DNA from 3 places in the Streptomyces sp. NPDC058308 genome. Region 3 is predicted to be linked to each of the others. Evidence: riboswitches for the same ligand, from Rfam matches in the RefSeq annotation. Region 3 holds a riboswitch; each other region holds the start of a gene.
The links. Region 3 has a riboswitch for cyclic di-AMP ahead of ACFVYL_RS25135 (transglycosylase SLT domain-containing protein). Riboswitches for the same ligand answer to the same signal wherever they lie in the genome.
Positions count from the first base shown of each region.

Region 1: another riboswitch for cyclic di-AMP. It lies ahead of ACFVYL_RS36805 (M23 family metallopeptidase); the one in region 3 lies ahead of ACFVYL_RS25135 (transglycosylase SLT domain-containing protein).
Region 2: another riboswitch for cyclic di-AMP. It lies ahead of ACFVYL_RS36340 (M23 family metallopeptidase); the one in region 3 lies ahead of ACFVYL_RS25135 (transglycosylase SLT domain-containing protein).

Region 1 is NZ_JBHVZA010000052.1:5,176-15,146, forward strand. It holds gene ACFVYL_RS36790 (GNAT family N-acetyltransferase) at 1-2,473, opposite strand, end outside; gene ACFVYL_RS36795 (HPr family phosphocarrier protein) at 2,626-2,907, shown strand; gene ACFVYL_RS36800 (GntR family transcriptional regulator) at 3,110-3,802, opposite strand; gene ACFVYL_RS36805 (M23 family metallopeptidase) at 4,013-4,816, opposite strand; cyclic di-AMP (ydaO/yuaA leader) riboswitch at 4,829-4,991, opposite strand; gene ACFVYL_RS36810 (M16 family metallopeptidase) at 5,188-6,573, opposite strand; gene ACFVYL_RS36815 (M16 family metallopeptidase) at 6,570-7,949, opposite strand; gene ACFVYL_RS36820 (DNA topoisomerase (ATP-hydrolyzing) subunit A) at 8,173-9,971, shown strand, end outside.
Region 2 is NZ_JBHVZA010000049.1:17,476-27,446, forward strand. It holds gene ACFVYL_RS36325 (alginate lyase family protein) at 1-478, shown strand, start outside; tRNA gene ACFVYL_RS36330 (tRNA-Met) at 526-599, shown strand; gene ACFVYL_RS36335 (PP2C family protein-serine/threonine phosphatase) at 765-1,907, shown strand; cyclic di-AMP (ydaO/yuaA leader) riboswitch at 2,139-2,301, shown strand; gene ACFVYL_RS36340 (M23 family metallopeptidase) at 2,313-3,386, shown strand; gene ACFVYL_RS36345 (aldo/keto reductase) at 3,550-4,494, shown strand; gene ACFVYL_RS36350 (PrsW family intramembrane metalloprotease) at 4,498-5,847, opposite strand; gene trmB (tRNA (guanosine(46)-N7)-methyltransferase TrmB) at 5,891-6,679, opposite strand; gene lhgO (L-2-hydroxyglutarate oxidase) at 6,991-8,211, opposite strand; gene ACFVYL_RS36365 (MFS transporter) at 8,383-9,825, opposite strand.
Region 3 is NZ_JBHVZA010000019.1:133,779-143,749, reverse strand. It holds gene ACFVYL_RS25160 (PQQ-binding-like beta-propeller repeat protein) at 1-386, shown strand, start outside; gene thpR (RNA 2',3'-cyclic phosphodiesterase) at 546-1,151, shown strand; gene ACFVYL_RS25150 (helix-turn-helix domain-containing protein) at 1,199-2,263, opposite strand; gene ACFVYL_RS25145 (RNA polymerase sigma factor) at 2,709-3,281, opposite strand; gene ACFVYL_RS25140 (hypothetical protein) at 3,660-4,043, opposite strand; cyclic di-AMP (ydaO/yuaA leader) riboswitch at 4,710-4,872, shown strand; gene ACFVYL_RS25135 (transglycosylase SLT domain-containing protein) at 4,877-5,641, shown strand; gene ACFVYL_RS25130 (alpha/beta fold hydrolase) at 5,710-6,486, opposite strand; gene ACFVYL_RS25125 (helix-turn-helix domain-containing protein) at 6,599-7,507, shown strand; gene ACFVYL_RS25120 (TetR/AcrR family transcriptional regulator) at 7,591-8,205, opposite strand; gene ACFVYL_RS25115 (hypothetical protein) at 8,315-8,575, shown strand; partial or broken gene ACFVYL_RS25110 (transposase family protein) at 8,618-8,935, shown strand; gene ACFVYL_RS25105 (SCO4226 family nickel-binding protein) at 8,955-9,203, opposite strand; gene ACFVYL_RS25100 (HNH endonuclease family protein) at 9,482-9,971, shown strand, end outside.

The DNA.
Region 1 (9,971 bases), on a different contig from region 3:
CGGGCTTGCCGAAGAGCTCCGTCAATTCCTGGTAGGCCCGGCGCAGTTGCCCCTCGTCCGTGAGGTCGAGGCGGACCCCGCCGAGGTCGGCGCGGTGCCGCAGGTGCGGGGCCGTGGTCTTCAGGGCCACGGGGTAGCCGATGACGCGCGCGGCCTGCGCTGCCGCGTCGGCGTCGGGCGCGGGCAGGGCCCGCCGTACGCGGATGCCGTAGTGCCTGAGCAGTTCGTGGGCGTCGTCGGCGGCAAGGGTGGCACCGCGCGGGTCGCCGTCCTTGGCGAGCAGCTCCGCGATGCGCCCGGCGGTCCCGCTCTCGTCGATGTCGTCGTACTCGGGCACCCGCCCCGGCTCGGCGGCCTCGCGCCGCCACTGTGCGTACTTGACCGCTTCGGAGAGGGCGCGTACGGCGCGCTCGGCGGCGGGGTAGGCGGGGATGCGGTACTGGTCGGTGGGCTGGGGCGCGGGGTCGGCGGTGGCCTCTGCGGTGGTCTCTACGGAGGGACGGGGTTCCGCGCCGGTACCGGTATCGGCCGCGCCCCGGGTGTCAGGTGCGACGGCGCCGGGCACGGGAGTGACCGCGTCGGGCCTGGTACTGGTGGCGGCCGCCAGCGCCTCGGCGAGCCCGCCGAGCTCAACGTGGACCACGGCAACGGGTTTCGCGGGGCATCCCGCGGCCGCCGCCCGCAGCTCCGTGGCCAGTGTCTCGGGGTCGGTGGTGGCCCCGTCCTCCCCCACCCAGGGGATGGCGTTGACGATCACCGCGTCGCAGCCGTCGTCCGACAGCGCCTCGGCGAGCGCCGCCCGGAAGTCGGCGGGGACCGCTCCGGTCGTCAGGTCGCGGGGCGGCAGCGGCCGCAGTCCGTCGGCCATGCACGCGTCGTACGTGAGGAGACCGAGCGACTCGGAGTTCCCCAGGATGCCCACCCTGGGCCCGGACGGCAGCGGCTGGCCCGCGAGGAGCAGCCCGGCGTCGACCATCTCCGTGACGGTGTCGACGCGGACGACGCCCGCCTGGCGCAGCAGCGCCGAGACCGTGGCGTGCGGCAGCCGGGTCGCCTGCACGGCGTGGCCGGTCGGGGCGATGCCGCTGTGCCGGGCGCCCTGCACCACGACCAGCGGCTTGGCGGTCGCCGAACGCCGCGCGAGCCGGGTGAACTTGCGCGGGTTGCCGATGGTCTCCAGGTACATCAGCGTGACGTCGGTGTCCGGATCCTCGTACCAGTACTGGAGCAGGTCGTTGCCGGACACGTCCGCGCGGTTGCCGGAGCCGACGAACGTGGAGAGGCCCGCGCCCCGCCGGTGCAGGCCGGACAGCAGGGCGATGCCGATCGCGCCGGACTGGGTGAACAGACCGATCCGCCCGCGCGCGGGCAACTGCGGGGCGAGCGAGGCGTTGAGCCGCGTCCGCGGCGAGGTGTTGATGACGCCGAAGGCGTTGGGACCGATGATCCGCATGCCGTACGACCTGGCCTGGCGGACCAGTTCGCGCTGCCGCTCGCGCCCCTTCGGGCCACTCTCCCCGTACCCGGCGGAGAGCACCACGAGGCCCTGCACCCCGCGCTCCCCGCACTCGGCGACGACCTGCGGCACCCGGTCGGCGGGCACGGCGATCACCGCGAGGTCCACGGGCTCCTCGATGGCCGCGACACAACGGTGCGCGGGCACCCCGTCGATGCCGGCGCCGTCGCCCTCCTCACCGTCGCCCTCCTCGCCGAACGCGCTGTTCACCGCGTACAGGCGCCCGGTGAAACCGGACTCCCTGAGGTTGCTCAGGACGCTGCGGCCGACGCCGCCGGGGACCCGGCCGACGCCGATCACCGCGACCGAGCCCGGCGTCAGGAGACGCTGCACGGAGCGCCCCTCGGCCCGCTGTTCGCGGGCGCGCTGCACGGCGAGGGAACGGTCCGTCGGCTCCAGGTCGAACTCCAGGCGGACGACACCGTCCTCGAAGCTGCGCTTCTGCTGGTAGCCGGCGTCCGTGAACACCTTGATCATCTTGGTGTTGGCGGGCAGCACCTCGGCCGCGAACCGGCGGATGCCGCGCTCCCTGGCGACGGCCGCGATGTGTTCCAGAAGGGTGGAGGCGACGCCGCGGCCCTGGTGGGCGTCCTGGACGAGAAAGGCGACCTCGGCCTCGTCCGCCGGGGCGCTGGCGGCCATGCCGCGCTCGTCGATGCGGTCGAAGCGCACGGTGGCGATGAACTCGCCGCCCACCGTGGCCGCCAGCCCCACCCGGTCCACTTGGTCGTGGTGGGTGAAACGGTGCACGTCCTTGGCGGACAGGCGCGGGTAGGGCGCGAAGAAGCGGTAGTACTTCGACTCGTCCGACACCTGTTCGTAGAAGCTGACCAGGCGGTCCGCGTCCTCGGCCGTGATCGGCCTGATCCGGGCGGTACCTCCGTCGCGCAGCACCACATCGGCTTCCCAGTGGGCGGGGTAGTCGTGCCGATCCTGCCGATCCGACGCGGTCTGCATGGGGCCAGGGTACGGGTCGCGCGGCCGCCGGGGCCGGGGCAGGCTAGGACAGGTCGAGGGCGAGCGGGGCGGACACCTGTCCGACGGAGCACTCGTGACGGCATGAGACACTGGTCTAGACAAGTGTGAGACACCTGGAAGGGCAGCAACACATGGCTGAGCGCCGCGTCAACGTCGGCTGGGCCGAGGGCCTTCACGCCCGACCCGCCTCCATCTTCGTCCGCGCGGCCACGGCCGCCGGCGTCCCCGTGACGATCGCCAAGGCCGACGGCAACCCGGTCAACGCCGCCTCGATGCTCGCGGTGCTCGGTCTGGGCGCCCAGGGCGGCGAGGAGATCGTGCTCGCCTCCGACGCCGAGGGCGCGGACGCCGCCCTCGACCGTCTGGCGAAGCTGGTCTCGGAGGGGCTCGAGGAGCTTCCGGAGACGGTCTAGGACACATTCGTGGAAAACGGCGATGGGGTCACCCGGAATTCCGGGTGACCCCATCGCCGTTTGCGTGGACGACTCCGCCGACTCCGCTGATTTCGCGCTGACGCCTCGCCGAAGTTCTCGCGCAAAAAATTGAGGGAGCACACGGCAAACGCTCAACAAATAAGGGACAAGAAATGTCTCTCCTTTGTATACGGCGCCTCCGTTAATTCTGGAGGCTGACCGTGTTTACGGCATGTTGCGAATCCCTCACCCGGCCGCGACCGGGCCGCCCGGCATGGCGCGGCCGGTACGCGGCCGTCGCGCGCGCGGCGTGCGCGGCGGTGAGCGCCCTGGCCCGCTCCGCGTCCCGGCGGGCCACCGCGTCGACGATCGCCGCGTGCTCGGCCCAGGAGTCGGCCGGCGCCGCCGGGCTGTCGACGACGTACATCCAGGCGGCCTTGTGCCGCAGTTGGATGAGCAGGGCGCTGAGGCCCGGGTTGCCGGACGCCTGGGCGAGCGTCTCGTGGAACCAGCCACCCAGGGGCCGCAGATCCTCCCCCCGGCCGTTCCTGGCGCGTTCCTGGCCCAGCCTGACCAGTCCGCGCAGGACCTTGAGGTGCGCGTCCGTGCGGCGCTGCGCGGCGCGTGCCGCGGCGAGCGGTTCGAGGAGCGTCCGCACCTCCAGGAGATCCGCGGCCTCCTGCTCCGTGGGCTCGGCCACGCACGCGCCCGCGTGCCTGCGGGTGACGACGAACCCCTCGGCCTCCAGGGTGCGCAGGGCCTCGCGCACGGGGACGCGGGAGACGCCGTACCGGCGCGCGAGGACTTCCTCGGCGAGCCGACTGCCCCTTTCGTGCACGCCGGCGACGATGTCGTCCCGTATGGCCGTGCATACCGAATGGGCGGGAACACGCATGACCCGGACCTCCGCCTTCATCCCCGCACAATCGCGGTCGACCGACGCTCGTCCGGTGACTCTATTGCAGAGAGCCGCAATTTCCGACGGCGGGCCGGAATCCATGGATATCTTTTGGCCAATTGCGGCGGGTGCGAGCGGCGGCAATGCCGAAAGCCCCGGCTCGCCAGGAGCCGGGGCTTTCGGTGGAGTGCTGCGGGGCCGCGTGCGTCAGACGTTGACGCCGTGCGAGCGGAGGTATGCGATCGGGTCGATGTCCGAGCCGTACTCCTCGCCGGTGCGGGCCTCGAAGTGGAGGTGCGGGCCGCTGGAGTTGCCGGTGGAGCCGGAGAGGCCGATCTGCTGGCCCGGGGTGACCGTCTGGCCGACGGTGACGCCGAGGGACGACATGTGGCCGTACTGGGTGTACGTGCCGTCGTTCATCTTGATGACCACGTTGTTGCCGTACGCCCCTCCCCAGCCGGCCTCGACGACGGTGCCGGAGCCGACCGCGTGGACGGAGGTGCCGGACGCGGCGTGGAAGTCGATGCCGGTGTGGCTGCCGGAGGACCACATGGCGCCGCCGGTCTGGTAGCCCGTGGAGACGTAGGAGCCATCGACCGGGGCCACGTAGGTGTTCAGGCGCTTGCGCTCGGCCTCGCGGGCGGCGCGCTCCTTGGCCTCGCGCTCCTTCTTGGCCTTCGCCTTCGCCTCGGCCTCGGCCTTGCGCTTCTCCTCCGCGGCCTTCTTCTTGGCGGCCTCTTCGGCCTTCTTCGCGGCAGCAGCGTCGTCGGCGGCCTGGCGCTGGGCGGCGGCCTGCTCGCCGATGTTCTCGGCGAGCGAGTCGCCGACGGATATCGCCTGGGTGAGGCCGGTGTGTTCGACGGCCGCTTCGTCGGCGGCGGCGAGCGCCGGAGCCGCGAGGCCTCCGATGACACCGGTGGTGGTGAGCGCCGCGACACCCGCGACGTTCGCGGTGGTCCGCGTGAGGCGGCTCGGACGACGGTGCTTCCCGGTGGCACGGGTGAACGCCATGTGGCGGGTGATCCTTTCCTTCCCTCTCGCCTACCGGGTTAGCTGACGGGTTCGGAGCAGGAAGGTCTCCTACGGGCTCCTCGCCTCACGGCAAGGTGCCCGATTCACCCCAGGGGACGTGTGGGTCCCCGGCTCCCCTGGCTCGCACCGTACGGGGACTCGGCGATGACTGTCCGGTGCCGCGGGTGCGGCGTACTGCGCGACGAACAGCCGGACCGACGCTAAACGGGGCCTCTTTCGTTCGACAAACAGAACGCGGCTTTTGTAGCGCACGCCACAGAGCAGACAGGCAACCTCCATAGCAATTCGGACATATGAGGACCCCAGCGGCCGAAGTGGCCACTGGGGTCCTCTTATGTCCTGACTGTCACTCAGCCCGTGACCACGCTCACGTCACCGATCCCGAGCGCCCTGACGGGCTCCTCGATCTGCGCGGCGTCCCCGACGAGGACCGTCACCAGGCGGTCCTCCGGGAAGGCGTTCACGACGGCGGCAGTGGCCTCCACGGTGCCGGTGGCGGCCAGCCGCCGGTACAGCTGCGCCTGGAAGTCGTCCGGCAGGTTCTGCTCGACCTGGTCGGCGAGGGTGGCTGCTACGGAGGCGGCCATCTCGTACTTGAGCGGGGCCACGCCCACCAGGTTCTGCACGGCCACATCGCGCTCGGCGTCGGTCAGGCCCTCGGCGGCGAGGGTGCGCAGGACCTTCCAGAGGTCGCCGAGTGCCGGGCCGGTGGACTCGGTGTCCACGGAGCCGCTGATGGCGAGCATCGCGGCGCCCGTGCCGTCCGGCGCCGAGCGAAGCACCTGGCTGAACGCCCGCACTCCGTAGGTGTATCCCTTCTCCTCCCGCAGGACGCGGTCGAGGCGGGAGGTGAGGGTGCCGCCCAGGCAGTACGTGCCGAGGACCTGGGCCGGCCAGACGCGGTCGTGCCGGTCGGCGCCCACGCGGCCGATCAGCAGCTGCGTCTGGACCGCTCCGGGGCGGTCCACGATGACGACGCGGCCGCGGTCGTCGGCGGTCACCTGCGGCACCGGGCGCGGTTCGCCCGCGGAGCCGGTCCAGGCGCCGACGGTGTCCGCGAGGACGGCGTCCAGGTCGGTGCCGGTCAGGTCGCCGACGACGACGAGGGTGGCCGTGGCGGGCCGGACGTGCTTCTCGTAGAAGGCGCGCACCGCCGCCGAGTCGATGGCCGTGACCGTCGCCTCGGTGCCCTGGCGCGGCCGGGACATGCGCGAGGTGGCCGGGAAGAGCTGCCTGGAGAGCTCCTTGGCGGCGCGGCGCGCCGGGTTGGCGGCCTCGTGCGGGATCTCGTCCAGGCGGTTGCGTACGAGCCGTTCGACCTCGCTGTCCGCGAAGGCGGGGGCCCGCAGGGCGTCGGCGAGCAGGCCGAGCGCCTTGGGGAGCCGGGAGACCGGGACCTCCAGGGAGACCCGCACGCCCGGGTGGTCGGCGTGCGCGTCGAGCGTCGCGCCGCAGCGGTCGAGCTCGGCGGCGAACTCCTCGGCGGAGTGCTTGTCGGTGCCCTCGTTGAAGGCCCGCGCCATGATCGTGGCGACGCCGTCGAGGCCCTCGGGCTCGGCGTCCAGCGGCGCTTCGAGGTGGATCTCGACGGCGACGACCTGCTGGCCCGGGCGGTGGCACCGCAGCACGGTGAGGCCGTTGGGCAGCGTGCCGCGCTCGGGCGCCGGGAAGGCCCAGGGCTTGGCCGTGCCGGCCTGGGGCTGTGGATGGAACTGCATCGTCGCGGCCTCGGTCACTTCGCCGCCTCCTCTTCCTCGGCGTCCACGGCGTCCACGGCGTCCACGACGCCTGCTTCGCCCTCGTCGGCGACGGTCACGGGTTCGTACACGAGCACCGCGCGGTTGTCGGGGCGCAGGCGGGCCTTGGCGGCCTCCTGGACCTCCGCGGCGCTGACGTCGAGGACGCGCTGCACGGCGGTGAGGGCGAGCTGCGGGTCACCGAACAGGACGGCGTACCGGCACAGTTCGTCGGCGCGGCCCGCGACCGTGCCGAGCCGGTCGAGCCACTCTCGCTCCAGCTGGGCCTGGGCGCGCTCCATCTCCTCCGGAGTGGGGCCCTCCGCGGCGAAGCGGGCGAGCTCCTCGTCGACGGCGGCCTCAATGACGGGCACCTCGACGTCGCCCGACGTCTTCACGTCCAGCCAGCCGAGCGAGGGCGCCCCGGCCAGGCGCAGCAGGCCGAACCCGGCGGCGACCGCGGTGCGGTCACGGCGCACGAGGCGGTTGTAGAGCCGGGAGGACTCGCCACTGCCGAGGACGGTGAGGGCGATGTCGGCCGCGTCGCACGCGCGCGTGCCGTCCTCCGGGAGGCGGTAGGCGGCCATCAGGGCGCGGGCCGGCACGTCCTCCTCGACGACCTCACGCAGCTCCTTGCCGATGCGCTCGGGCAGGGAGCCGTCGCGCGGCGGCTGCTTGCCGTCGTGCCCGGGGATCGACCCGAAGTACTTCTCGACCCAGGCGAGCGTCTGAGCCGGGTCGATGTCGCCGACGATCGACAGGACGGCGTTGTTCGGCGCGTAGTACGTGCGGAAGAACGCGCGGGCGTCCTCCAGGGTGGCCGCGTCCAGGTCGGCCATGGAGCCGATCGGCGTGTGGTGGTAGGGGTGGCCCTCCGGGTACGAGAGAGCGGTCAGCTTCTCGAAGGCGGTGCCGTACGGGACGTTGTCGTAGCGCTGGCGGCGTTCGTTCTTGACGACGTCGCGCTGGTTTTCCATGGACTCTTCGTCGAGCGCGGAGAGCAGTGAGCCCATCCGGTCGGCCTCGAGCCACAGGGCCAGCTCCAACTGGTGTGCGGGCATGGTCTCGAAATAGTTGGTGCGCTCGAAGCTCGTCGTGCCGTTGAGCGAACCGCCCGCCCCCTGGACCAGCTCGAAGTGGCCGTTGCCGTGCACCTGCTTCGAGCCCTGGAACATGAGGTGCTCGAAGAGGTGCGCGAGGCCGGTTCGCCCCTTGACCTCGTGGCGGGAGCCGACGTCGTACCAGAGGCAGACCGCGGCGACCGGGGTCAGGTGGTCCTCGGAGAGCACCACGCGCAGGCCATTGGCCAGCCGGTGCTCGGTCGCTGTCAGGCCTCCGGAGCCGGCCTCGGCTGTGGCCGTGTGACCCATGGGCATGTACGTCCCTTCGATCGCTGGATCATCGCTGGATCAGAACAATTGCTGCCAGTCCTGCCACTGTATGCAAGCGTGTCAGCACCTGACGAAGTTCCCGCTCCGCCCTCGGCGTAGTCGCGTGTGACGCCGCCGGTGCACGGGTCGTGGTCTGCGTTGTCAGTGGGACAGTCCACAATGGTCGGCGTCAGATCCCGCACTTGTTGGTGAAGGAGCCGCAGCAGCGATGGCCCGCCGCAGCACGAAGACCCCGCCGCCCGACGACTCGTACGAGGAGAAGATCCTCGACATCGACGTCGTCGACGAGATGCAGGGCTCCTTCCTCGAGTACGCGTATTCGGTCATCTATTCACGCGCCCTGCCGGACGCCCGCGACGGCATGAAGCCGGTGCACCGCAGGATCGTGTACCAGATGAACGAGATGGGCCTGCGCCCCGACCGCGGCTATGTGAAGTGTGCCCGCGTCGTCGGCGAGGTCATGGGTAAGTTGCACCCGCACGGCGACGCGTCGATCTACGACGCGCTGGTGCGCATGGCCCAGCCCTTCTCGATGCGCCTCCCCCTGGTGGACGGCCACGGCAACTTCGGCTCGCTCGGCAACGACGACCCGCCGGCCGCCATGCGGTACACCGAGTGCAAGATGGCCGACGCCACCTCCCTGATGACGGAGTCGATCGACGAGAACACGGTCGACTTCGAGCCGAACTACGACGGCCAGGAGAGAGAGCCCACCGCCCTCCCCGCCGCCTACCCGAACCTCCTGGTCAACGGCGCGTCCGGCATCGCCGTCGGCATGGCGACCAACATGCCGCCGCACAACCTCGGCGAGGTCATCGCCGCCGCCCGCCACCTGATCAAGCACCCGGCGGCCGACCTCGAGACCCTGATGAAGTACGTGCCGGGCCCCGACCTGCCCACCGGCGGCAGGATCGTCGGTCTGACCGGCATCAAGGATGCGTACGAATCGGGCCGCGGCTCGTTCAAGATCCGTGCCACGGTCTCCGTGGAGAACGTGACGGCGCGCCGCAAGGGCCTGGTCGTCACCGAACTGCCCTTCTCCGTAGGTCCCGAAAAGGTCATCTCCAAGATCAAGGACCTGGTCGGCTCGAAGAAGCTGCAGGGCATCGCCGACGTCAAGGACCTCACCGACCGCGCGCACGGCCTGCGCCTGGTCATCGAGATCAAGAACGGCTTCGTCCCCGAGGCCGTCCTGGAACAGCTCTACAAGCTGACGCCGATGGAGGAGTCCTTCGGCATCAACAACGTGGCCCTGGTGGACGGCCAGCCCCTCACCCTCGGCCTCAAGGAGCTCCTGGAGGTCTATCTCGACCACCGGTTCAACGTGGTGCGCCGCCGCAGCGAGTTCCGCCGCAGCAAGAAGCGCGACCGCCTGCACCTGGTCGAGGGCCTCCTGGTCGCGCTCCTGGACATCGACGAGGTCATCCGCCTCATCCGCTCCAGTGAGAACTCCGCGCAGGCCAAGGAGCGCCTGATGGAGCGCTTCTCGCTGAGCGACATCCAGACGCAGTACATCCTGGACACGCCGCTGCGCCGGCTGACCAAGTTCGACCGCATCGAGCTGGAGTCCGAGCGCGACCGGCTCAACGGCGAGATCGACGAGCTGACCGGGATCCTGGAGTCGGACGCGGAGCTGCGCAAGCTGGTCTCCGCCGAACTGGCCGCCGTCGCCAAGAAGTTCGGCACCGACCGGCGCACCGTACTCCTGGAGTCGACGGGTTCCCCGGCCGCCACGGTCTCGCTGCAGGTGGCCGACGATCCGTGCCGGGTGCTCCTGTCGTCGACCGGCCTCCTGGCCCGTACGGCGAACGGCGAACCCTTCGCCGACGGCGACACCAAGCGCGTCAAGCACGACGTGATCCTGTCGGCGGTGCCGGCGACGGCACGCGGTGAGGTGGGCGCGGTCACGTCCGAGGGGCGGTTGTTGCGCCTCTCCGTAGTGGACCTCCCCCAGCTGCCGGAGACGGCGGCCGCACCCAACCTCTCCGGAGGGGCGCCCGTCTCGGA
Region 2 (9,971 bases), on a different contig from region 3:
CTACTTCTATCTGGAGTCGGACGGCAAGCTGCCGGTCTCGCCGGAGGGCAGCGGCATCGACACCGCTGCCGAGCTGAAGAGGTACTGGTTCGGGCAGGACACCTTCGCCGACGGGCTCTCCCAGGAGACCTGCCGCAACTTCAAGCACGCCAGCTACTCGCTCGCCGCCACCGCGCACATGGCGGAGACCGCCCACCACCAGGGCGTCGACCTGTACGGCGAGGTCAAGGACCGGCTGCGGGCCGCCTTCGAGTTCCACTCCAAGTACCAGCTGGGCGCGCCGGTGCCGGGCTGGCTGTGCGGCGGCAGGGTGCGGCGCGACATGGGCCCCGACACGGAGGTCGGCCTGAACCACCTGCGGGGGCGGCTGCACCTGGAGATGCCGGAGACCGAGAGGTACACGGAGCGCGGGCGGCCGGAGGGGACGGACGGCCTCTTCGTGGCCTGGGAGACGCTCACGCACGCGGGCAACGCCTGAAGTGGTTCGACGCACCCCTCCCAATGGCGTAGAGTTGCATTCAACGGCGCGGGGTGGAGCAGCTCGGTAGCTCGCTGGGCTCATAACCCAGAGGTCGCAGGTTCAAATCCTGTCCCCGCTACTCAAGGCCTAGGGCCCGGAACCAAGCAATTGGTTCCGGGCCCTAGGTGTTTTCCCGTACGCCCTTCCCGTAACCCGGTCGGACCGCACCAGGTCGCACCCGCTCCCCGTCGGGGGAACCCTGAGTGGAGCGCGTGATGGGCGCGGAGTCGGCGGGAGACAAGCGGTGGGGCAGCGAGCGGGATCCGGGGACAGGGGTGCCACCGCGCACGAGCGGACCTTCGTCCGGTCCCTGCCCCTCCTGCTCCTGATCGTCGGCGTCGTGTACGACGTGACGACCCCGCCGGAATTCACCGCGGCCCCCCTCTACACGGCCGCCCCGCTGATCGCCGCCCCCTTCTACTCGCAGCTCAGCACCGTCCTGACCGGCGCCGCCGCCACGGCCGCCGTCCTCTTCCTGCACTTCGGCAACCCGGTCAGCGGCCATGTCGAGGCCGTCACCGAGGTGCTCACCGTGGTCACCGTCGCGGCCCTCGCGATCGTCATCAACCGCGTCGTGCGCCGGGGCAACGACCGGCTCGCCAACGCCCGCTCCATCGCCGAGACCACCCAGCGCGCCGTGCTGCCCGAACCCGATCCGCGGATCGGCGGGCTCGACATCGCGGCGCGGTACGAGGCCGCGCAGGCCGACGCGTTCATCGGGGGCGACCTCTACGCGGTGCAGGACACCCCGCACGGCGTGCGGCTCATCGTCGGCGACGTCCGGGGCAAGGGTATGGGCGCGGTCGCCGCGGTCGCCGTCGTCATCGGCGCCTTCCGGGAGGCCGCCGAGCAGGAGACGACGCTTGAGGCGGTGGCGCAGCGCCTGGAGCGGGCGCTCGCGCGCGAGGGCACCCGGCGCGACGGGCTCGACCAGTTCGAGGGGTTCACCACCGCCGTACTCGCCGAGATCCACCACGCCGGCGGCGCCGTACGGCTGATCAACCGGGGGCACCCGTCGCCGCTGCTGCTGCGCGGGGACGGCCGGCTGTGCGTCCTGTCGGCGAGCGAGCCCGCGCTGCCGCTCGGCATGGGCGAGCTGGGGGTCTGGCCGGACCGGGCGGACGAGTCGGAGTTCCCGCCCGGCGCGATGCTGCTCTTCTACACGGACGGCCTGTCGGAGGCGCGCGATCCTGCGGGGGAGTTCTACGATCCCGCGACCCGGCTCGGCGGGCGCATCTTCCCGGGCCGCGGCGGCCCGCGCGCGCTGCTCGCCGCGCTGGCGGAGGAGGTGCGGCGGCACACCGGGGGGCGGATGACCGACGACATGGCGCTGCTCGCGGTGCGGCGGCCCGTCGCCGGGGATCCGGACATCACGGCCCGTGACTGAAGGGCATCCCTCCGCATGACAACTGACGTACTGTCAAGGGAATGTGAAGCTCCGGTGCGTGCCGCGGGGGCGTGAGAGGGCGTCAACTCGCCCCGTTCCGAACCTCCGTGTCCCGGTACGTACACCCGGTCGGCGTTAACGATCAACCGGAACAGCTTGGAATACGGACCCGCTGTCTATTAACGTTCGATAACGCAGCGCGGTCGTCCCAGCCGTCACTAGAGGCGGCTCCGCGCGCACACGCCTAATCCCGAAAGGGAGCCGGGGAACCACCAACTTGGGGTGAATCAGGCAGCTGAGCACCGTGCATCCGTGTACCGGCGCCAGGTGTCCGTAGGAGACCTTCCTGCTCCGAACCCGTCAGCTAACCCGGTAGGCGAGAAGGAAGGAAAGGAGTGCGCCCCAGTGGCGTCCAACCGGCCTGCCCCCCAAGCCGTGTACATACCGAATGACGATGACTTCGGTACGTACGACGACTCCTTCGAGGAGTGGAACCCCACCGAGGATTCCGTCCGTCCCGTCCGTGGCAGGCACCGTGTGCACAAGAAGGGCGGCGGGCTCGCCCGCAGCTCCACCGTCCTCGGCGTGGGCGTCATCGCCGCCGTCGGCGCGGGCGGCATCGCCACCGCGCAGGACGGCAAGCCGCCGGTCTCCCTCTCGATGCCCGACCTGCCGGGCATGGACACCGTCGCGGACTCGCTGCCGGAGGCCAAGTCGCTGCCCGGCGTGGGCTCGCTGATATCTGACGACGCGGCGGACTCCACGGTGTCCGCCGCCGCGGCGGCCCCCCTCACCGCGGCCGGCGTCAGCACCGCCGACGCCGAGCAGGGCACCACCGACGCGGGCGAGGCGCTGCGCGCCCGCATCATGCAGCAGGCCGAGAACCAGCAGGACCAGGCGGACACCGTCGTACGGACCGCGGCCGAGGACGCGGCCGTCAAGAAGGCCGCCGAAGAGGCCGCCACCCAGCAGCAGGCGGCCCAGCGGGACGCGAAGGCCGAGGCCGCCGCCAAGAAGAAGAAGGAGGCGGAGGCCCGCAAGGCCAAGGCAGAGGCCGAGCGCCTGGCCAAGCTCGCCAAGAGCTACGCCATCCCCACCTCCTCGTACACCCTCACCTCGCACTTCGGCGACGCCGGTGCCATGTGGTCCTCCGGCCACCACACCGGTCTGGACTTCGCCGCACCCACGGGTACCCCCCTCAAGGCCGTGCACACCGGCACCGTCAAGGAGGCCGGCTGGGCGGGCGCGTACGGCTACCGCACCGTGCTCGAACTGGAGGACGGCACGGAGGTCTGGTACTGCCACCAGTCCTCGCTCAATGTCAGCGCGGGGCAGAAGGTCACCACGGGCGAGGTCATCGGCCGCGTCGGCGCGACCGGCAACGTCACCGGGCCGCACCTCCACATGGAGGTCCACACGCCCGACGGCACCGGCATCGACCCGCTCGGCTGGCTGCAGGGCAAGGGCCTCAACCCCTGAGCACCCCCGCAACCACCCCCTGAACCCTCCTGCCCCCCTGAACCACCCCTGAGGGCCCCCTCGACTCCGGCGGCCCTGGCGCCCACCCCCCCCCGACGCCAGGGCCGCCGGTCCCGTCCCGGCGAGACGGAATTCCGCTTCCACCGCGGACGTTGCGGAACGTATGACTTCTCTTCGCCAGCTCGGCTCTTCCGACCTCGAGGTCTTCCCGCTCTCCCTGGGCGGCAACGTCTTCGGCTGGACCGCCGACCGCGCCGCGTCCTTCGCCGTCCTCGACGCCTACACCGCCGCGGGCGGCAACTTCATCGACACCGCCGACGCGTACTCGGCCTGGGTGGAGGGCAACGAGGGCGGCGAGTCCGAGACCCTCATCGGCGAGTGGCTCGCCGAGCGCGGCAACCGCTCCGATGTCGTCATCGCCACGAAGGCCGGCGCGCACCCCGCGTACAAGGGCCTCTCCCCGGCCACCATCAAGGGCGCCGCCGAGCAGTCCCTGCGCCGTCTCGGCACCGACTACATCGACCTCTATTACACGCACTACGACGACCCCTCGGTCCCCGTCGAGGAGATCATCGGCACGCTCGACGAGCTGGTGCGGGACGGCAAGGTGCGCGCCATCGCCGCCTCCAACATCACGCCCGAGCGGCTCCAGGAGTCCCTCGACTTCTCCGACCGCGAGGGCCTCGCGCGCTACGTCGCGCTGCAGCCGCACTACAACCTCGTCTCCCGCGACACCTACGAGGGCCCGCTCCAGGAGCTCGCCTCGCGCTCCGGCCTCGCGGCCGTCCCCTACTACGCGCTCGCGTCCGGCTTCCTGACCGGCAAGTACCGCCCCGGTGCGCGGGTGGAGAGCGCGCGCAGCGGACGGGTCGAGTCGTACGTGGGCAGCGAGCGCGGCGACCGTGTCCTCGCCGCGCTCGACGAGATCGCCGCCGACCGCGGCGCCGAGGTCGCGACCGTGGCGCTCGCCTGGCTGGCGGCGCAGCCCACCGTCGCGGCGCCGATCGCCTCCGCGCGCACGGTCGGGCAGCTGCCCGCGCTGCTCGCGGTGGCGGACCTGGAACTGACGCAGGCGGAGCTCGCGCGCCTGACGGAGGCTTCCGCGTAGGGCCTAAGAGCGGTAGGGGTTGTCGTACGTCGTCGGGTAGCCGTACGCGGGATAGGGCTGCGGGTACGCGGGGCGGGGCTGCGGGTACCCGTACGGGGGGTGCCCGTACCCCGCGTACGGCACGGGGAGCAGGACCGGTGCCGTCGCCCGCGCCGCGTACGCGAGGGCGGGGCGGGCCGGTTCGCGGCGCTCCCACAGCCTTTCGAGTAGCTCCCGCTCGCGTACGACGAAGTCGGCCCCGGCCCGGCCGCGGCGGCCCCGGTGGCGCAGGAGCGCGAGGGACGTCGCGTACGTCTGGTACTCCGCGACCGTGCGGGCAGCCGCCTTGCCCCAGGTGTACGAGGCGTAGTCGCGGGCCAGCGAGCGGGCGCGCATCGAGCCCAGCGCGTACGGCTCGGGCGGCGTCAGCCAGCCGGCCGCCGCGTACGCGGGCAGCTCCGCGCGGATCGTGCGCAGCTCGCGCTGCCGGGTCCAGACGGCCAGCCAGGTGAGCAGGCCGAACACCGGGAGCATGAACACCGCGTACACGGTGAAGAAGCCGAACTGGCCGAAGACCGCCGAGCCGTTCCACAGCGCGTGCATGCCCATCGCGAGCAGCAGTCCGGCGAGCGGAAGCAGCAGCCGCCGCAGCCGCTGGCGGTCGGCGGCGAACGCGGCGAGGCCGAAGCCGATGCCGGTCAGGACGGTGAAGAGCGGATGCGCGAACGGTGACATGACCACGCGCACGAAGAAGGTCGCCGCCGTCACCGAGGCGAGGCCGCTCTCGCGGCTGAGCTGGTCGGTGACGAAGGCGTTGCCCAGATAGAGGATGTTCTCGGTGAACGCGAACCCCGTCGCGGTCACCCCCGCTATGACGACGCCGTCGACGATTCCCGTGAAGTCGCGTCTGCGGAAGAGGAAGACGAGCAGGACGGCCGCCGCCTTCGCGCTCTCCTCGACGATCGGGGCGATCACGGTCGCGCCGAGGTTGTCCGCGCTGGTGGGGTCGGCGGTGGCGGTGGCTATCCAGCGGATCGCGAAGCTGTTCGCGACGATCGCGATGAGGGCGGCCGCGCAGGCGCCCCAGGAGAAGGAGAAGAGGAGGTTCCGCCACGGTCCCGGCTGCACCCGGTCCAGCCAGCGGAACGCGGCGACGAGCAGCGGCACGGGCACGATCGCGAGGCCGAGCCCGACCAGGAAGCCCTCGGTGCCGGTCTGCTCCCTGACCAGGGCGAGGATCACCAGGCCCGAGAGGGCGAGCAGCGTGACGAGCGCGGCCACGCGTATCGCGCGCCGCTGCCACCAGCGCACGCGGCGCAGTGCCCCCGGGGCGGGCGCCTCGGGGGGTATGGGATACGGAGAACTGGTGGCCACGCCGTTGACCCTAACGAGGGACGGGACGGGCCGCGACGGTGCCTCAGCCCTGGGGAGGGGCAACTCGGCGGAACAGCAGGTCCTGGACGACGTGGCCCTTGCCGAGGCCCTGGCCCTCGAAGCGGGTGAGGGGGCGGAAGTCGGGGCGCGGGGCGTACCCGCCGTCCGCCTGGGTGTTCTCGAAGTCGGGGTGCGCGGTGAGCACCTCCAGCATCTGCTCGGCGTACGGCTCCCAGTCGGTCGCGCAGTGCAGCAGCGCGCCGGGCTTGAGGGAGGGCGCGGCCAGCGTCAGGAACTCCGGCTGGATCAGGCGGCGCTTGTGGTGCCGGGCCTTGGGCCAGGGGTCGGGGAAGTAGACGCGCAGGCCGTCGAGGGACTCGGGCGCGAGCATCTCGCGGAGCAGGATGATCGCGTCGCCGTTGGCCACGCGGACGTTGCTCAGACCGTTCCGCTCGGCGAGGCCGAGGAGGTTGCCCTGGCCGGGGGTGTGCACGTCGACGGCGAGGATGCCGGTGTCCGGGTCGGCGGCGGCCATCTGGGCGGTGGCCTCGCCCATGCCGAAGCCGATCTCCAGGACGACGGGCTTGTCGTCCCCGAACAGCTCGGCGAGGTCGAGCCGGCGCAGCCCGTCGATGTCCATGCCCCACTGGGGCCAGAGCCGACGCAGAGCGTCCCCCTGGCTGGCGGTCACCCGACTGCGCCGGGGCTGAAAGCTACGGATCCGCCGCTCATGGTGCGACCCAGCGGGATCGGGCGAGGGCCCCCCGGGAAACCGGGGCGCGGCGACCTCGCGGGGCGACGGGGCGTCGGGGCTATGGAATGAGTCAGACACAGTGCCCCCAATTTTACGACCAGGGACGGAGGGAACCGCGCACCTGGCCGGGCGGGGGCAACGGATCGCCGCTAAGGGGCGCGGGGAACTGCGCACCTAGTGGGGTCGGGGCCCGCGATGACGGTGGGGGCGAGGGATCGCCGCCAAGGGGCGCGGGGAACTGCGCACGTAGTGGGGTCGGGGCCCGCCATGACGCTGAGGGCAACGGATCGCCGCCAAGGGGCGCGGGGAACTGCGCACCTAGCCGGGTCGTGGCCCGCGATGAAGATGGGGGCGAGAGGGTCGCGGCCAGGGCCGCAGCAACCGCGCGCTCAGCCACACACGCCCCGCAGGGACCCCAACGCCCTCCGAGCAACCTCCCTCCCAATAGGGAGGGAAGCCGTAGCCGCAGGAGACGGCGCGTTCAGGACGTGGACCGCGCGCGCCCCCTCCCGTATCAGAAAGTCGTCGACCAGCGTCCCATCCCGCAGCACCGCCTGCGCCCGCACCCCCGCAGGGGCCGGCACCAGATCATCCGCCCGCACCGCCGGCAGCAGCCTCCGCACCGCCGAGGTGAACGCCGCCTTCGACGCGGAGCGCCGCAGCTCACCCGCCCCGTACCGCCAGTGCCGGCGGGCCATGTGCCAGGAACCGGGCCAGCCGATCGTCCCGGCGAGCTCACGGGGCCGGACGACCGACCAGTCATACCCCTCGCGGGCCAGCGCCGGCACCGCGTTCGGCCCCACGTGGACCCCGCCGCCGACCCCTCGCGTCAGGTGGACGCCGAGGAACGGAAAGGCCGGGTCCGGCACGGGATAGACGAGACCGCGCACCAGCTCGGGCCGGACCAGGTCGAAGTACTCCCCCCGGAACGGCACGATCCGCATGCCCGGATCGTCCCCGGTGAGCCGCGCGACCGCGTCGCAGTGCAGCCCCGCGCAGTTCACCAGGACCTTGCCGCGGACGACCGAGCCGTCCGCCGTGGCGACCGCGACGCCGAGGTCGGGGCGGCGGTCGATACGGACGACGGCGCCCCGCGCCCCGTAGCGGATGTCGGCCCCGGACGCCTCGGCCAGGCGCGCCGCCACCGCGCCGTAGTCGCAGATCCCGGTCGTCCCCACGTGGATCGCGGCCAGGCCGCGGACCTCCGGCTCGTACTCCGTGATCTGCGCGGGGCCCAGCTCGCGGACCGGAATGCCGTTCTCCCTGCCGCGCTGGACCAGTGCGTGCAGCCGGGGGAGCTCCTCGCGTTCGGTGGCGACGATCAGCTTGCCGGTGACCTCGTGCGCGATGTCGTACTCCGCGCAGAACTTGATCATCTCCGCGGCGCCACGGACCGCGAACCTCGCCTTGAGCGAGCCGGGGCGGTAGTAGATCCCGCTGTGGATCACACCGCTGTTGCGCCCCGTCTGGTGGCGGGCGGGCCCGGGCTCCTTCTCGAGCACCGTCACCCGGGTGCCGGGAGCGCTGCGCGTCAGGGCATACGCCGTCGCAAGACCGACGATGCCGCCGCCGATCACCAGCACGTCGCAGTCGTACGCGACCTTCTTCACCGCGCCTCACCTCCCACCACAGATACTGCCCTGCGCCACTGACAACGCCGCCAAACCCCGGGCGCCGGATCCTTCCCCACCGATCCGTACCGGTTCACCCGGCCTCACCCACGCGTTCACCCGGGCACCGGGAGGCACCGCCCGGGCAGCCCGCCGCCTACGCCGGAGCCACTACGCCGGAGCCACGAGGAGCGGCCGCGCCCGCTCGCGGAGCTCCACCACCCGCGGCTCGTCGCCGTACGGCTCCAGGCGGTGCAGCAGGTCCTTCACGTACTCCGTCGTCCGCGCGGAGGAGATCCGCCCGGCGACCTCAAGGGCCCGCGTCCCCTGCTCGCACGCCGCGTCGAGGTTCCCGGACTCCAGCTCGGCGACCGCCGACACCACGAGGCGCAATCCGTGCGAGCGCACGAACTCCTCGGTGGGACGGGACAGTGCCTGCTCGGTGAAGCGCCGCACCTGTCGCGGCGCCTTCAGGTCCCGGTAGCACTCGGCGGCGTCGGCGGCGAAGCGGTCGTAGGAGTAGAAGCCGAGCCAGGTCGGGTCGTGGTCGCCGTCCCTGGCCCGCTCGAGCCACCCCTCGGCGGCCCGCAGCGCCGCCCCCGCCGCCAGTGCGTCGTTGGCACGCGCGTGGGCCCGTGCCTCGACGAGCCGGAAGAAGCTCATGGTGCGGGCGGTGGCCAGGCCCCTGTTGCGCTCAAGGGCGGCCTGCGCGAGGTCGACCCCCTCGTCCCCGAAGCCCCGGTACGTCGCCTGGAGGGACATGGACGCCAGGACGTACCCCCCAAGGGGCACGTCCGCCGCCGCGCGCGCGAGCCGCAGCGCCTGGATGTAGTAGCGCTGTGCGGCCTCCTGCTGGCCCGTGTCGAAGGCCATCCAGCCGGCCAGGCGCGTCAGCTCGGCGGACGCCCCGAAGAGGGCGCGGCCGACCTCGTCGGAGTACGAGCCGAGCAGCAGCGGCGCCGCCTCGACCCGCAGGCACTCCGGGACCATCGAGGAACGCCAGTCGCCGCCCCCGTACTTGGAGTCCCAGCGGCGCGCGTCCTCGGCGGCCTCCCGCAGCTTCAGCACGTCGCTGTGGCCGACCTTCATGGGCGCGCCGTCGTCGGCGTGCGCGAGGTCGCGGGACGCCTCGCGCGAGACGTCGCGTGCGACGGAGCTGTCGGCCGGGGTTATCAGCCAGCGCGAGGCGGGCGTCGCGTAGGCGCTCACCGCGAACGAGCCGGCCAGGGACTGCCAGATGCCGCCGCCCGCGCGGCGGCCCGCCAGGTCGAGGCGGTAGAGCTCGGTCGCGGACTTCACCGCGGCCCCCACGTCGCGCGGGAAGGCGAGGCCCACCTCGGGCGCGGGGTCGGCGTCGGCGAGGCCGATCTCGTGCAGCGGCACCGGGCGGCCGAGCTTCTGCCCGATGGCCGCCGCGATCAGATGGGGCGCGGCGCCCTGGGGCACCATGCCCTTGGAGACCCAGCGGGCCACCGATGTCTTGTCGTAACGGAGCGTCAACCCGCGCTGTGCGCCGAGGTCGTTGACCCGGCGGGCGAGTCCCGCATTGCTGATTCCCGCGAGGGCGAGAACGGTGCCGAGTTTTTCGTTCGGCCCGCGTTGCTCCCTGGACATGCGCCACCCCTCGACACAGACGGCTGCCGGGCAGTGGCTGGACCGCACGGCATTCGTGCTGGGTCCCCCCGGGGGCAGTGGCACCCCTGGCCGTGCGCGCCGTGACGTGAGCCACGGGCACCCCGGTCGAGCCCCCGCACACCGCG
Region 3 (9,971 bases):
GCGGCCTGCTCGCCGCCTTCGACCCGGCGTCGGGCAAGACGCTCTGGACGGTGCGGACCGGCGCGCGCGGCAACCGCGGTTTCGCGCGCGCCGGTGCCACCGTCTGCTACCTGGACAAGAAGGTCTTGTACGGCATCGACGCCGGGACCGGCGCGAGACGCTGGACGGCGGGGGCGGGCCTGGACGACCTCGAACTCCTGGGCGCGCTGCGCGGCCTCTTCCTCGCCGCGGGTACGAAGGGGCTGTACGCCTTCCACGCCGGCACCGGCAAGCAGGTCTGGCACCACCGGGTCACCGGTGGCTCCGGATCCTGGTCGGCCGAGACCGTCGGCGACGACCTGTACGCGGCCTGGTCCGGCAAACTCTTGCGCTTCTCGGTGCCCTAAAGGTGTCGCAGAAGGCTGTGTTCGGGCAGGCCGGGCCCGAGCAACCCGGCACGTGGGGAGAACCGACTACATAACGCGAAGGCGCGCGCTCCCTGCCCGGGCGTCCGCTGTGGGCAGTCAGGTTTCGGTCCCGCGGACGCATGAGGTAAGAAGACATCCGTGACCGAACCGCCCCAGACCGCCTCCCAGCAGGCGTTTATCGCCCTCGCGCCGCCCGACGACGCGAAGAACGAGCTGGCGCACGCGCTGAGCCCGGCCTACGCCGCCTATCCCGACCTGCGCTGGAACCGCATCGAGGACTGGCACATCACCCTGGCGTTCCTGGGCGAGCTGCCGGTGCAGGCCGTCCAGCGGCTTCGTTCACCCCTCGCCGATCTGGCGGCTGCCCGACCCTCGCTCGAACTGTCGCTGCTCGGTGGCGGACACTTCGACGAGCGGGTGCTGTGGAGCGGCATCGGGGGCGATCTCGGCCAACTGCACGAGCTGGCCGAAGCGGTACGGGCGCGGGTCAGGGACTGCGACATCGCCTTCGCCGAACGTCCGCTGCGTCCCCATCTCACGCTGGCCCGCGCTCGCCGCTACGACACCGCGTCCGTAACGGCGGCGGCCACCTGCCTCGACGGCTTCACCGGACACCCTTGGCAGACCGAGCGCCTCCACCTGGTCGGCAGCACGATGAACGGTCACCCCGGCCCGCGCCGCTATCAGGACATCGACGCATGGACCCTGGTCACTGGGCAGCCGCCTCGGCCCCACACGCCCTGAACCCCACCCCCACACGCATACAGCCACCCCTCCCCCCCTTCCTCACATCACACCCTGCTCCTAAGACTGATGAGCCCATCGCTGCCACCCCTGAGTGAAGCGATCGCCGTCGCGCCCCGAGCCTGGCTGGGCACCGGACCGTTGTCCGAACCGACGTCGCCCTCCTGCGGCCCCGGCCTCCGGGCGCGGTACGCCGCCCGGTAGGCGGCGGGCGAGGAGCCGAGCTGGCTGCGGAAGTGCCCGCGCAGCGCCACCGCCGAGCGGAACCCGCAGCGCCCCGCGATCTCGTCCACCGGATACTCCGACGTCTCCAGGAGCCGCTGGGCCTGCAGCACCCGCTGGGTGATCAGCCACTGCAGCGGCGCGCTGCCGGTCAGCGAGCGGAACCTGCGGTCGAAAGTGCGCCTGCTCATGTACGCACGCGCGGCCAGAGTTTCTACGTCGAATTGCTCGTGCAGGTGCTCCAGGGCCCACGCGACGACCTCGGCGAGCGGGTCCGCGCCGATCTCCTCGGGCAGCGACCGGTCGAGGTAGCGCTCCTGCCCGCCGGAACGGCGCGGCGGCACCACGAGACGACGGGCCAGGGCTGCCGCCGCCTCGTTGCCATGGTCGGAGCGCACGATGTGCAGGCACAGGTCGATGTCCGCCGCCGTGCCCGCCGAGGTCAGTACGTCGCCGTCGTCCACGAAGAGTTCGCGCGGGTCGACGTGTGCCGACGGATAGCGCTTGGCCAGCGTCGGTGCGTACATCCAGTGGGTGGTGGCCGGCCGCCCGTCCAGCAGCCCGGCGGCCGCGAGCACGAAGGCCCCGGTGCACAGGCCGACGATGCGCGCTCCCTCTTCATGCGCGCGCCGCAGGGTGTCCAGCGCCTCCCGCGGCGGCGGCGAGGTGATGGAACGCCAGGCGGGCACCACGACGGTACCGGCCCGCGCGATGGCCTCCAGGCCGTAGGGCGCGCTGAGTTCGAGCCCGCCGGTGCTGCGCAGCGGGCCCTCCTCGCCCGCGCACACCAGCAGGCGGTACCGGGGCACCCCCGCGTCCTCGCGGTCGATTCCGAACACGGAGAGTGGAATCGAGCTCTCGAAGATGGGGCCACCGCTGAACAACAGCACGGCGACAACCTCCCGGCGACGCCGCCCGCCGGGCCTCCGTACACCTTCTGACCCTGGCGAATACCTCGACCGGTCCCCCGCACGGACCTCTGACCGATCGTGCGGGTGCTCGTACGACCGGTCATGTGCACGGTCATACGGCCGGTCATCCGCCGAAAGCCTCGCCGCCCGCCGTCCTTCGGCGGGCGACTTTGCCGCCTCCGCCGGCCCACCGGCAACGCTCCCCGCCCCGCCGCCGTGTGTCGCGAGTGCGGAAGCCGCCCCGCCCGACGGCATGCCAGGGCCGGGACGGCCGGAATCGGGCCCCGCAGCCTGCCCCAAGCGCGCTCGGATCCCCTCCAGGCCCGCTTCGCTGTCAAAGGTCTCTTCGAGTGCCTGACCCACCGCGTCTTCGGTGGCCTCAAGGGCCCTGGTCAGGATCTCGTCGCCGGTCACATCCGGTTCGTCATGCATCGCTCGCCTCCCCGCTCACGACAGCCAGCCGACTGCGGGCCTGGTGAATCAGGTTGCGTACTGTGCTGTTGGTGACTCCCATGTCCTGAGCCGCCTCGTCGGTCGAACATCCCGCGATGTGTACGAGGACCAGAGCCTGACGCTGACGTTCCGAGAGATCTCCGATGGCGTCCAAGACGTTACGGAACTTCTCTCTCACCGTCACTTGGTCCTCGACCGGCATCACGCCACCGTCCCGGTCCATCTCCTCCCCCAGCAGCACCGTCTCGGCCCCACGTCGATATACCGACATCGCGTGCCGGACCGCGGTTTTGACGAGCCAGCCCTGCCAGTTCCTGATCTCCTCGGCTCCCGGCTTGCGCAGGTATTCCCCAGCTTGCACGAAAGCATGCTGGCAACCTTCCCAGCCGTCGTGGCTGTTCCCGGCCGCGGCCACCGTCGCTTTCCGGAGCACCACCTTGCCGTACTGCCGGAAAAGGGTCTCGACCCGCGCTGCGCACGCGTCACTCCATCCGTCGGGCTCCCCGTCCGCATCAGGCGGCCGCTCATCGGTATCGCTCGTCACTGGCGCCCGCCCCTCCAGCCCCTGGGACGGTGATCTCCCACTCACTCATCGCCCTTCCCTGAGCATCCCGCGCTCTGAAGCGGACCTGCGTCCCGCCGGGTGAAAGCCGCAGCACGGCGACAACCGCAGCCCATCGGGCCCGCTCCCGCACTCGGTACGCGAGCGCGGCCACCATGGTGCCCAGGACGGGCAGGCCCGTGCAGGCCAACAGCCACACATTGTCACCCACGGCGTTCGTCTCATCCATGTCGACGACAACTCCTTCTGCCCGATAGAGAGTTGAGGAGCCCAAAACGTCTAGGCGCCCGAGCCGACATCTATTCCGTACCCGCTCACCCGCCCGGAACGCGAGTCCGAGTGGCGCTCCATCGCTACGGTTCAGCCAGAACCGGCCAGAACCGGCCCGGCGCCGAAACCACCGATGACGGCGAACCGTTCCAGGTCGACGACGGCGATCCGGCGACCGGGAGTGGACAGAACCGGCGGCACGGAGGCGTCGTGGGGGCGCACCAGACTCACCGTGTGCGACAACAAGCCGGTGACAAAAGCCCGTTCGCCGTCCCGGCTGAGGGAGAACAGGTGGGTCTGCACCCCATGGGTAGGCACCACTCTGGTCGGCGCCTCGTCGGCGGTCGGAGCGTCAAATCCGAGCAGTACCGCCTTTTCCAGGCTCAGGGCGTACAGCCGGTCGCGGCTATCGATCCCCATGCCATGGATACGGTTGAAGGGCCGCGTGTTGAACTCGTGCGGATAGTCGGGCAATGGGACCCTCTGCCGACGCTGCACCGAGACACATCGCAAAAACTGACGGCGTGACCGCTTTTCTCGACCATCACTAATTCGTCGGCCCGTTGGTCGACCTGTTCCTCGGCGCGATCCGCCTGGGAGGCAGCTGACACCGGCACGGTCAATCCGCTCGCCAACACCCCTGCCCCCGCCGCTTTCATCACCGGACGACGTGTCGTCACATGGCCCGCCTCGATTCCTCGGCAACCCGCTGGACGCGGCTCGGCTCAACTGGTGACATGTCTATCTTGTGGTGAAAAGCGCCCTATGCGCCACGTGCAATTTGCCCCGTGATGCACACCTCTGCACCCTTGGAGGCGTATATAAAGCATTGCCTGCATTGCGGAGCCCTCGACCGGAATGGCGCACCCGCGCTATGCCATCGAGTCGCCTTTCGATCCGCGCCCCATTCGGTGAAATGAGTCACACCGCTCGTCCTGGCCCGGAGTGAGGACCTGAAGCGCATTCGCGTTCCACCCAAAGCGAGTTGGGTCTAGTCGATCAAAGAAAGCAAGGGCCTCCCGATTGCCCCTGGCCGACCCCGCACATTCCCCCGCCAAATGTGGACCTTGTTCCGTTCTGACTTTCTCGTCTAACGTCACGCCCAATCCCGGATGGAACGCCGAATCCTGCCGCTGTCCGGAAACCTACTCACCCACTCACTTACGCACGGCAGGAGCGGGGAACCCAGGTATGCCGCCAGTCCGGATTCCGGAACGGCTCGGGGTGAAGTCGCCATATCAGCGCGACCGGACATCTCCCGTCCGAACCCGACAGCTCACCTCGCAGGCGACGGAGAGGAATTCGTCATGCCTGCAAAGGGAAAGCACCGCCGCCCCAAGTCCAACTCGCTCAGCCGGGGCATCGCCGCCGCAGGCGCGGGCGGGACGGTGCTCGTCCTCCCGGTGCTCGGCGCGACCACCGCCACCGCGGCGCAGGCCGACGCGGCCGCCAAGCCCGCCGCGGCCCCGACGACCTACGTCGTCGCGGCCGGTGACTCCCTGTCCAAGATCGCACAGGAGCACTCCCTGAGCGGTGGCTGGAAGAAGCTGTACCAGGACAACCGCGGCGTCCTCGGCGGAGACCCGCAGCTCATCCACCCCGGGCTCAAGCTCACCCTCAGCAGTGCGGGCACAGCCGAGCCCGCGCAGAAGTCGACCGCGTCCAACGCGTCCGCCGAGCGGGCGGACCGCTCCGAGCGCCAGGACGACCTCGCCGCCGAGCCCGCCGCTCCCCCGGCGCAGAAGTCCTACACCAACGACCTGGACGGCTGGATCAACGAGTCGCTCGACATCCTGGCCCAGCAGGGCATCCCCGGCTCGTACGAGGGCATCCACCGCAACATCATGCGCGAGTCCTCCGGCAATCCCCTGGCCATCAACAACTGGGACTCCAACGCCGTGGCCGGGACCCCCTCCAAGGGGCTCCTGCAGGTCATCGGCCCCACCTTCGCGGCCTACCACGTGCCCGGCACGTCGATGGACAGCTTCGACCCGGTCGCCAACATCACCGCCGCCTGCAACTACGCGGCCGACCGGTACGGCTCGATCGACAACGTGGACGGCCCGTACTGACCTCGCCCTTCATGCGGCAAAGCGGCAGGGGGCGGGCAGGGCGTACGGAGGATGTGCCGACGCCCTGGTCAGACAACTGCCGCGAACGTCGTGATCGCCTCGACGAGGTCGGCCGGAGCTTCCAGCGGGATCAGGTGCCCCGTCTTCGGAATCACCGTGAAGTCGGCCCCGGAGAGATAGGGAACCAGGTTGGCGAGGAGCACGTCGACGGGCTCGACGCGGTCCTGCTCTCCGGCGATGACCAGGGCGGGGACGCTGATCATGCGGGTGTGCTCGGTGATGTCCTCCGCGATGCCGCGCAGCGGCCACTCTGTGCGGGCGGTGTCGGCGCCCGCACGCGAATCGGTCGCGACCTGCGCCTTGATCGATGCGGGCAGCTCGGTCGCGGTGAGGATGCCGTCCCGTGCGACGGCGACGGATTCGTCGGAATCGTAGGCGTGGGAGAGGCCTTCCCGGTACTCGGGAGTGATCTGCTCTGCGGGCTTCGCCGGACCGGGGCCGACGAGGACGATCCCGCGGAGGCCGGCGGGCCGGGCCGCTGCGATCAGCTGCGCGACCTTGCCGCCCATGGAGTGTCCGACCAGCACGTACTCGGTGATGCCCGCGTCGGCGATCACCGCGAGCGTGTCGTCCGCGAGCCGGCGGAGCGTGTAGGGGCCGGGCAGGCCGCTTGAGCGGCTCCACCCACGGAAGTCGACTGTGAGGACGTCGCGGCCCGGGAGGCGGTCGACGACGAGGTCCCAGGTGCGGGCGGAGCCACCCCAGTAGTGCAGGAACACCAGGGTCGGTCCGGCCCCCGGCCGGTGGTCGTAAGCGGGCAGCAGCGGTTGCTGTGTCGTGTTCATTCGCGATGCCTCGATCAGTGCTCTGCGGCGGATCTCCCTTGTCTCCATTGGATATCCGCGGCTCTCCAGAGGCATCGGCACGATTGGTCGCCCGATGGTGGAAACTGGACACATGGCCGCGATCCGACAGATGACCTACCAGCCCGTCGGGCACGGTGCCGCCGCTGTCGAGACGATGACGTTCGCCCGCCTTCGCGAGCTGAACGACGGCGGCACGCAACGTGCCGACTTCCACGTCCTGGCCGTCGTCGACGCCGGACACGGCTCCGTCACAATGGACTTTCGCCAACTCCCCCTCAGGGAGCGGTCCGTGGTGTGGATCATTCCCGGCGCGGTGCACCGATGGGACGACATCGCCGAGGTGGCCGGGCACATCGTGCTGTTCATCCCGACTGCGCCGGTCACCCACGCCACCCGAGAGCTCGTCGCGTCCCCTGACCTGGTCGCGCAGTGGAGCATCGACGAGGCCGACTGGCCGTTCGTCGACGCCGCGCGGAACCACCTGCTCCTCGAAGCGTCCGCCCGGCCCCGAGACGTGCCGACGGAGTTGCCCGAGATCCTGCTCTCCGCACTCATCGCCCGGATCCGGCCGCCGCACGGCGAAGCGCGGTCGGCGAATGACGAACGGCCGGTGGGTGAAGAACGGCCGGTGCGTGCAGAACGGTCGGCGAGTCCGGTGTTCCGGCTGTTCCGGTCCAGTGTCGAAGCGCACTTCCGGGAACATCATGACGCCGGCTACTACGCCCGGGCCCTGGGATACACGCCCCGCACCCTCTCCAGAGCAGTGCAGCAGGCCACCGGCCTCACCGCGAAGGCCTACATCGTCGATCGCATCATCCTGGAAGCCAAACGCCTCCTCGCACACGACCGCCTCACCGCAGCCCGCTGCGCCGCCACACTCGGCTTCCCCGATGCCTCCAACTTTTCGGTGTTCTTCCGAAAGGCGGCAGGCGTACGCCCGGGTGCATGGCAGGAAGCGGAGATGACGCGGCGTCCGACTCGCTCAGCGCAGGTTCACTAAGGGCTGTCCGGCATCTGCTGACGAGCCCCGAGCAGGCTGGGGCGTCAGAGGCGTGCGCTGCCGACATGTTGGGGCTGGGCGCGTCATCCGTGGCTGGATGCTCTTTGTAGCAGGTGGTCGATGTGCCGTTGGAGGATGGCCAGCGCCATCTCCGGAGAGTGGTGGCCTGCCAGGACGTGGACCGTGAGGCCATCAGCCACAGCGAGGAGGGTGTGGGCCTCGCGGGTGGGGTCGAGGTGCTGTGGAATTTCCTGGGTGTCCTGGCCGTAGCGGATGAGCCACGCGATGAGGTCATGGAGCTTGGCATAGGTGTCGTGCAGGACGGCTGCCAGTTTTTCGCTGGCCGGTGCGCGGGTGACGAAGGCCAGCCAGACGTGCGCCTGCGTCTTCGATTCCTCATCCAGCAAGGCGAGTTCGGCCATGGTGTGTGACAGCAGAGTGGATGCGGCCTGAGGGGCGGAGGCTGTGTCGATGCGCTGGTTGGCGCGTTCGCTGACGTGTTGGGAGACGTGCTCCAGCGCGAAGAGCAGCATGTCCTCCTTGGTGCTGAAACACCGCTGGACGGCGCCCATGGACACGTCTGCCTCAGCGGCGACGTCGCGGAGGCTGACGGCTTCCATGCCGGAACGCGCGATCAGAGTGCACACTGCCTCGGCGATCCGTCGGCGTCGGTCCTCGTAGTCGACCTGCCTAGGCACACTCAGCTCCTCCTCTTTTCTGATGCACTTGCATCATATCCTGCCGCACTGCACGATGTGATGCGACCGCATCGAAAACGATGCGCGCACACTGGGGAGGACGCCCATCATGGGGAAGCAGCTCAAGAAGTCGGACAACAGCTCGGGCCAGGGGCTGCTCTGGCTGTTCGGTGCCATCCTGGCCGTCCAGGGGTTCGGCTCCGCCATCACAGAGGCCGGGTGGGATACAAGCTTCGGTGTCGCCGGCCTTCTGCGGGCAGCCCACGTGCCTGAGTGGGGAACCCTCCTGGTCGGCTTTGCCGGTGCCGCCCTACTGGTGACAGCCGCGCGCCGTCACCATGCGAGGAGGCAGGCGCCCCGCCGTCCATGAGCGGGCCACAGCCCAACCACCGCTGCATGGGAAGCTCTTGTCGTGACCGGTGTGATCACGGCGTCGGAGCCTTCCTGGATCGCGCCGTGCACCGGGCTGAGCCCACGGCTGTTCCGGAAGTCGGTGACAGGGCTGCGCCGCGAGGGCGCTGACGCGGTACGGCGCGGTCGGCCCTGGAGCCTGCCACTGGAGGACAGGGCCGTGCTGGTCGCCGCCTACTGGCGCACCAACCTGACCCTGCGGCAGCTGGCCCCGCTGTTCGGCGTCTCGAAGTCCGCCACCGACCGCAGGCGGAACACAATCGCTCACACAAGAACATTTCTGACGGAGCGTTGGCGGCAAAGGGCGACTCGACCAACCAAGAGCTCCCGCGACCCCCTCACACAGTCAACGGCACCGGATGGATCTCGTCGGCCCGGTGGCCCGCGCGCTCGTGAATACGTTGGACCGCGTCGGCCGACGGAGCTTCCGAGAGGCAGTAGACCGTGCCGGACTGTGGATCCGCCCAAGCCTTCTCGAAGTGAACGCCTTCTTCGTTCTCGATCGCGAGGTCGGCCTGGTGGGCCTCCCGCAGTTGCTCGGCCGTTATGTCGTTCATCCCGTGGTGGACGTCCATGAAGTGGGACATGACGTCGCACCTCCCTTCGACGGGCGCGCCTGGCAGTCTCCAGCTCAAGCTCAAGCCGCGGCGCCAAGCCCGCTATCTCCATCCTGCGCCCGTCCGAGCGGAAGGTCGACAGGAAGCGGAGGGCCGACAGGAAGCCGTAGACCTGGCCGACCACGGAGCTCTCCGCGAGCCCCCGCCCACCCGGCGCAACGTTTCTGCGGTGAATAGCTTCCCCCACTCGGATCAGGCCTCTGCCAGGCTTCCGGGACGTACCGCCGGAGACCACCCAGCCTGGCTTGGTGATCAAGAACTTCATCCGTGGCTTCGCCGCGCTCAGCCTGTCCCTGACCCCTCTCCTCGCGCCGGCACCGGCGCCCGCACAAACCGTCCCGATGAGCGGCCCCTCGGCCACCCCCACCGAGACCACGACCTTGGCCGACGCCGTGCACCGCATCCCGGTCTCCGACGAGCGCCGCGAGGGCTACGCCCGCGCCGCCTTCCAGCACTGGAACGGCGGCGCGAAGAAGTCCGACGGCTGCAACACCCGCGCCGAGGTGCTGATCGCCGAGGCCAGCGAGGAGCCGTCCGTCGGCGCGGGCTGCAAGATCACCGGCGGTGAGTGGCTTTCGTACTACGACGGCCAGGAGGTCGAGGACTCCCGCAGGCTCACCGTCGACCACATGGTCCCGCTCGCCGAGGCCTGGGATTCCGGTGCCTCCACGTGGAGCGCGGCACGCCGCGAGGCCTACGCCAACGACCTGGGCGCACCGGCGTCTCTGGTCGCCGTAA